DNA from 2 places in the Kitasatospora sp. NPDC001660 genome. Region 1 is predicted to be linked to the other one. Evidence: riboswitches for the same ligand, from Rfam matches in the RefSeq annotation. Region 1 holds a riboswitch; the other holds the start of a gene.
What was found. Region 1 has a riboswitch for guanidine ahead of ACWCXH_RS14715 (DMT family transporter). Riboswitches for the same ligand answer to the same signal wherever they lie in the genome.

Region 1 (3,393 bases):
CGCCACCCCGCCCTCCTGCGCTACCGCCACCACGCCGACGCCGAGGGCAAGTTGGTGAAGGTCGAGGCGCAGATCCTGCTGGACGGCGGCGCCTACGCGGACGTCTCCGCCGAGGCGTTGGCGGCCGCGACGGCGTTCTCGGTCGGCCCGTACGTCTGCCCGAACGTCTTCGTGGACGCGTGGGCGGTGCGCACCAACAACCCGCCGGCCGGGCGGATGCGCGGCGAGGGCGCGCTGCAGGCCTGCTTCGCGTACGAGTCGCAGCTGGACCAGCTGGCCGCCCGGGTGGGCGTGGACCCGGTGGAGATCCGCCGCCGCAACGCGATGGCCACCGGCGACCCGATGCCCACCGGGCAGGCGGTCACCTGCCCGGCACCGGTGACCGCGCTGCTGGAGGCCGTGGCCGCCGAGCCGCTGCCCGCGCTGCCGGTGGACGACCCGGACGCCGAGTGGCTGCTGCCGGGCGGGCCCGGCGGTGCCGGTGACCCGGCCGCGGTGCGGCGCGGGATCGGCTACGCCGTCGGCATGGTGCACATGCTCGGCGCCGAGGGCGAGGACGAGGTGTCGACCGCGACCGTGCGGGTCAGCGGCGACCACGCGACGGTGATCTGCGCGGCCGTCGACTCCGGTCAGGGCTTCGCGACGCTGGCCCGGCAGATCGTGCAGACCGTGCTGGGGGTCAGCGAGGTCTACATCGCGCCCGCCGACAGTGACCAGTCGATCGCCGGGCCCTCCGCCCGCGGCCGGCACACCTGGGTGTCCGGCGGTGCGGTCGAGCGGGCCGCGCTGATGGTCCGCCACCAGCTGCTCCAGCCGATCGCCGCCAACTTCGGGATGTCGGTGGAGCTGCTCCAGATCGCCGACGGCAAGATCACCTCGTACGACGGGGTGCTCGGCATGCCGGTCGCCGAGGCGCTGGAGGGCAAGGAGCTGTGGGCCACCGCGCAGTGCCGCCCGCACCCGACCGAGCCGCTCGACGCGGCCGGGCAGGGCGACGCGTTCGTCTCCATCGCGTTCTGCGCGATGCGCGCGGTGGTGGACGTGGACATCGAGCTGGGCGCGGTCCGGGTGGTCGAGATGACCGTCGCCCAGGACGTCGGCCGGGCGCTGAACCCGCGGCAGATCGAGGACCGGATCGAGGCGGGCGTGGCCCAGGGCGTCGGCCTGGCGCTGCTGGAGGACCTGCGCACCGAGGGCGGGGTGCTGCAGAACCCCTCGCTCACCGGCTACCGGCTGCCGACCGCGCTGGACACCCCGGAGGTGCGGATCGCGGCCCTGCTGGAGGAGCGGGACGTGGTCGCGACCTTCGGCGCCAAGGCGGTCAGCGCCGTGCCCGCGGTGGTCGCCCCGGCGGCCGTCGCCGCCGCCGTCCGGGCCGCGACCGGCCTGCCGGTGGGGCGTCTGCCGATCAGGCCGGAGGACGCCGTCGCGGTGTGACGGAGGAACGGCGGAAACGGAATTGCCGGCCGACTCGGAGGAGTCGGCCGGCAATTCCGTTTATCGAGGCCATGACGGGAATCGAACCCGTGTACACCGCTTTGCAGACGGTTCCCTAAGCCACTCGGGCACACGGCCGGTGATTTTTCTTTTACCGCCCCGGCGGGGCCGGTGAATTCATGGTGGCGGAATGCGGGACGGGTCGTCAACGCCGCATTGTAAATTCTGTATGGCAACTCGCGCGGCCGCCCGTGCTACGGTCGCGGGCAGGTGTCCGGATTTTCCCGGCGCCCCGGACGAGCGCGTCGTACCCGGTGACGACAAGACGGCGCAGTTCAGCGGCAACCCGGCCGCTGTGGACTGCGGAGGTTCGTACCGTCATGGCCTGGCTCGTTCTGATCGTCTCGGGTGTCCTGGAGACCGTCTGGGCGGTGGCCCTGGAATCGTCCAAGGGGTTCACCCGCCTCGTCCCCGGTCTCGTCTTCGGCGTCGCCCTGCTGCTGAGCACGGGCGGCCTGGCGTACGCGATGCGCACCATCCCGATCGGCACCGGCTACGCGGTCTGGGTCGGCATCGGCGCGGTCGGCACCGCGTTCTACGGCATGGCCGTCCTGGGTGACGCGGTGACGCCGGCCCGGATCGGCTGCCTGCTGCTGATCGTCTACGGCGTGGTCGGCCTGAAGGTGCTCCACTGACCCGGACCGGGTTTTGCGGCGTAGGTCCCGCGGCGGAGCCGGTCACCTGCTCTGGTCAGGGGTCAAAATGATGGACGGCCCTTACGATGTCAGTATGACCACCGCCTCCCCCACCTCGGTCGACTCCGCCCCGACACCCGTCGACGACGACCCCGGCGGCGGGGTGCTCAGCGGCCGCTACCGCGCCCTGACGCTGGGGATCGTGTCGGTGGTCCTGCTGCTCGCCTTCGAGGCGACGGCCGTCAACACCGCGATGCCGGTGGCGGCCCGTCAGCTGGACGGCCTCGGGCTGTACGCCTTCGCCTTCTCCGGCTACTTCACCACCACGCTGTTCGCCCTGGTCGTCTCCGGCCAGTGGTGCGACCGGCGCGGCCCGCTGCGACCGCTGTTCACCGGCATCGCGGTGTTCGGCGCGGGCCTGGTGGTGGCCGGGACGGCGCCGGGGATGTGGCTGTTCGTGGCCGGGCGCGCGATCCAGGGCCTGGGCGGCGGGCTGGTGATCGTCGCGCTGTACGTCGTGGTCGGCCGGGCCTACCCGGAGCGGCTGCGGCCCTCCGTCTTCGCGGCCTTCTCCTCGGCCTGGGTGCTGCCCTCGATCGTCGGCCCGGTGGTCTCCGGGGCCGTCACCCAGCACCTGGGCTGGCGCTGGGTGTTCCTGGCCGTGCCGGTGCTGATCCTGCTGCCGCTGGCGGTGATGGGCCCGGCGCTGGCCCGCTCCGAGCGCGAGCACCCGGTCCCCAAGGGCGCGGACTTCGACCGCCGGCGGACCGTGCTGGCCGCCATGGCGGCGCTCGGCGCGGGCCTGCTGCAGTACGCGGGCCAGCGGCTGGACCTGATCGGGCTGCTCCCGGCGGCAGCCGGGGCGGCGCTGCTGCTGCCCGCCGTGCTCGGGCTGCTGCCCAAGGGGACGCTGCGGGCCGGGCGCGGACTGCCGACGGTGATCCTGCTGCGCGGTGTGGCCGCCGGGGCGTTCTTCGCGGCGGAGGCGTTCATCCCGCTGATGATGGTCACCCAGCGCGACCTGTCGCCGACGCTGGCCGGGCTCACCCTGACCAGCGGCGGGCTGTCCTGGGCGCTGGGCTCGTGGCTGCAGGGGCGGCCGGGGGCCCAGCGCTACCGCGAGGCGATGATCCGTGGCGGGTTCGTGCTGACCGCGGTGGCGATCGCGGGGGCGGGGCTGGTGCTCGTCCCGGCCGTGCCGGCCTGGGCGGCGGCGGTGGCCTGGGGTGTCGGCGGCATCGGGATGGGGCTGACGGTCGCG
Region 2 (3,393 bases), on a different contig from region 1:
AGGTCGCCGTGGTGGCGGCCAGCCAGGTCGAGGACCTCACCAACCAGAAGTGGCGCGCCGGCGCGGCCAAGCCGGGCATCGCCTCCGCGCTCGACGAACCCGCGGTGGTCAAGGCGGTCGAGGAGGCGAAGCGCCAGGCGCCCGTCGTCCTCGTCTACCTGCACTGGGGCGAGGAGGGGAAGGCCTGCCCGACCGCCGCCCAGACGTCCATCGCGAAGAAGCTCGCCGCTGCCGGCGCCACCGCCGTGGTCGGCACCCACGCCCACACGATGGTCGGCTCCGGCATGCTCGGGAACACCTACGTCGGGTACGGCTTCGGCAACTTCCTCTGGTACGGCACCTCCGACTACCCGTTCTCGAACGAGACCGGCGTCACGACGCTTACCGTCACCGGCGACGGCCGGGTGACCGGCGAGGCGTTCACCCCGGCGACCGTCGACGACCGGGGCGTCCCGGTGCCGGTGACGGGCGCCGCCGCGGAGGCCGCGCTCAAGCGGCGCGACGGCCTGCGCGGCTGCGCGGGACTCGCGCCCGCGCCCGCCGCTTCGCACTGAGCTCGTCGACGTCCCGGGTGGTCAGCGCCGCGGCCACCGACAGCCCGGTGCCGCGCGAGGCGGCCAGCCGCTCGCGGACCTCGCGCGGCGTGCGCGGGCGCCAGCCGGGCCCGTCGCAGCACGAGGAGTGGAACGTCACGCCCGCGTGCAGCAGCGCGGTGAGCGCCCGCCAGCCGGCGTCGTCCCGCTTCCGCGGCACCTCCAAGTCGTGTCCGGCGTCGACCAGGTTCTGGCCGCAGCGCGGGCACCCGTCGTGCCCGGCCGCACCGAGGCGCTTCATCGACACCCGGCAGGACGGGCACACGTAGTGGCGCAGGGAGGTCTGCGATCGCGTGCACATGCCCGCCACGCTAAGGGAGTCGGCGAGTCGCGGCACCCCGTTTTCGGCCGCCGCGGGCGATGGCAGGATCGGCGTTCCGAGCGGACCGGTGGACGGACTGGACCGGCAGACAGACCGGCAGACGGGCCGCGACCACCCGCGCACGGGCTTCCCGCTCTACCTGGTCGTCAACCCCCGGCAGTGGACGGTGATGCCGTCCTCCGAGCCGACCGACGACCGCTACCGCACGAGGACCGAGCGGAAGTTCGGCGACTCGATCCGCATTCCCGACCCGTTCGCTTCGAACCGGACCTGCCGGGGCTCGTGCCGTACAAGGACTGACCCGCGACGCGGCAGGGCCGCTCCGGCACGACCGGGCAGCCGGCTCCTGAACGGGGGCCGCAGGTCCGGGCCACCGGGCACGGTCACTCGCTCGGCCAGAGGATCAGGTCCGCCAGGGCGTGCCGGGCCGGCCGGGTGCCCAGTTCGGCGAGGGCGGCGCGGATCTCGTGCAGGTGGCCCACGGTGAGCTGGAGCGGGGGCTCGTCGGGCTGGTAGGTGGTGCGGATCGGGTAGTCGAGGCCCGGATCGCGGGTCATCTCGATGTGGCAGCCGAGCACGTGCGTCACCGGGCGGCGCCCGGTGAAGGCGATCAGGCGGTCGACGGTGCGGGTGAAGGCGGCCCAGTCGTCGATGTAGAGCCGCCCCGGGTAGACGGTGTCGCCGGTGAGCAGGAAGCCCGTCCACGGGTCGTAGTAGGTGACCGCCGCCGCGTGGTGCCCCGGTGTGGCGAGGCATTCGAGCACGCGGCCGCCTCCGAGGTCCACCCGGGCCACGGCGTCCGGGGCCGCGTCGAAGCCGAAGTACGGCCACGCGAGGGCCGGATCGGCGGCCACCACGGTCGTGCCGGGGCGGTCGGCGAACTGGCCGTCGCCCGCGACGTGGTCGCCGTGCGGGTGGGTGTGCAGGACGAGCAGCCCGTAGCCCTCGCGGTCCTCCCGGGGGTTGCGGTCGAGCCACTTCCCGATCAGCTCGTCGACCACCGCGCGCAGCGGGAAGTACGCGGCCTCGACGGTGGCCCCGGTGTCGATCAGCACCGCCCGTTCGGCCCCGAACAGGAGGTACAGGAACGGCGCCTCGTAGTTGGTCGCCTTGTTCTGCCGAAGAATGACGGTGTGCTCGTCGTACTCGTGGACCTGGATCTCCGGGTCCGTGTCGTGCTTCGCCGACGGCGAGCCGTGGATCCACCGCACGTCCAGCGGCCGCGGCACCGGGACGGCCCGGGTGAAGTCGGACATGACGCCTCCTCCGGTGCGTCGTCTTGTCAGGCCGGGTACGGCGCACGTCTCGTCCGGGGCCGACGCGCCGGTGCGCCGCCACCGGGACGCTAGCACGGGGCGGACCCGCCCCGGAGGCCCGTTCCCGCGGGCCGGATTCCGGCCGGTCGGGCGGACCGAGTGGGAAGAGCTTTCCCGGCGACGTACAGTTCCGCTTCGTGATCGAGATCGAGATCGTCGTCGAACAGCAGGCGGGCGGTGGCTGGGACGCCCTGGCGGAGGCGGCCCGCGCCCTGGTCGGGGAACTGGCCGGCCCCGTCCAGGAGACCACGGGCCTCGACCTCGGCCCCGAGGTGCGCCTGGTGCTGGTGGACCCCGACGGGTTCGCGCAGCGCCGAGAGGCCTACGTGCGCCGCGTCTGCGAGACCGTCCTCGCGGGCGACGCCCTGGCGGCCGTCGCGGACCCGGCCAAGCGCGAGAAGGCCGAGGCGGCGCTGCGCAAGGGGTCGGCGTCGGCGGACTCCGACCGCAGGATCACCTGCGTGCCGTCCGGGCGGGTGGTCCAGGACGAGGACGGCCGGTGGGTCGTCCTGCTGGCCCCGGCGCTGCTGGCCGGCGCGCCCCAGCGGGCCCCGCTGCGGGCCGTGCTGACGCACCTGCTCACCCACCAGGCCCAGATCCGCGCGGGCGGCCCCCGGCCCGGCGCCGACGCGGTCGAGGCGCTCCTGCTGCACCGGACGTCCGGCGGCACCCGGGAGGACGACCCCGTCCTCGGCGCCCTGTGGGAGGGCCACGCCCGCTGGGCGACACGCCGCCTGCTGGCCCGCGACCAGGCGGGGGAGCGGCCGACGGCCCGGGCCGCCCGTCTGCTGTCCCGCCTGCCGGGCGTGCGCGCCGAGCCGGACACCCACGACCAGGCGGTGCGGTTCGTGCACAAGCTCGTCGACGCGGGCGGGACGGAGACGGTGAACCGGATCTGGACGGACCGCTCCCTCGTCCCGACCCGCCGCGAACTCACCGACCCCGACCGCTGGCTGACCCGCACCGGGCTGGAGCCGCGGGAGGACGGTTCGCGGGAGGACGGTCCGGAGGCTTGATCCAGGGGCGGTCCCGCAGCAGGTGCGTGGGCCCGTCGGCGAGGCCGCCGCGCCGACTGGCGTGGTCGTGCCCGCCGTTGAATCCGCGGTGCGTGAGGTCGCAGCCGCGCGCCGGGAGGGCGTCGCGCAGGTGGCGGCTCCGCGCG

Region 2: it holds a riboswitch for guanidine, as region 1 does, so the genes downstream of both, ACWCXH_RS15660 (MBL fold metallo-hydrolase) here and ACWCXH_RS14715 (DMT family transporter) in region 1, are expected to answer to the same signal.

Annotation. Positions count from the first base shown of each region.
Region 1 covers NZ_JBSFGU010000011.1:53,598-56,990, forward strand. Annotated here, with positions in the region: gene ACWCXH_RS14705 (xanthine dehydrogenase family protein molybdopterin-binding subunit) at 1-1,437, shown strand, start outside; tRNA gene ACWCXH_RS14710 (tRNA-Cys) at 1,504-1,575, opposite strand; guanidine-III (ykkC-III) riboswitch at 1,707-1,772, shown strand; gene ACWCXH_RS14715 (DMT family transporter) at 1,818-2,132, shown strand; gene ACWCXH_RS14720 (MFS transporter) at 2,227-3,393, shown strand, end outside.
Region 2 covers NZ_JBSFGU010000012.1:56,694-60,086, reverse strand. Annotated here, with positions in the region: gene ACWCXH_RS15670 (CapA family protein) at 1-554, shown strand, start outside; gene ACWCXH_RS15665 (hypothetical protein) at 490-894, opposite strand; gene ACWCXH_RS15660 (MBL fold metallo-hydrolase) at 1,299-2,171, opposite strand; guanidine-III (ykkC-III) riboswitch at 2,184-2,253, opposite strand; gene ACWCXH_RS15655 (zinc-dependent metalloprotease) at 2,369-3,247, shown strand.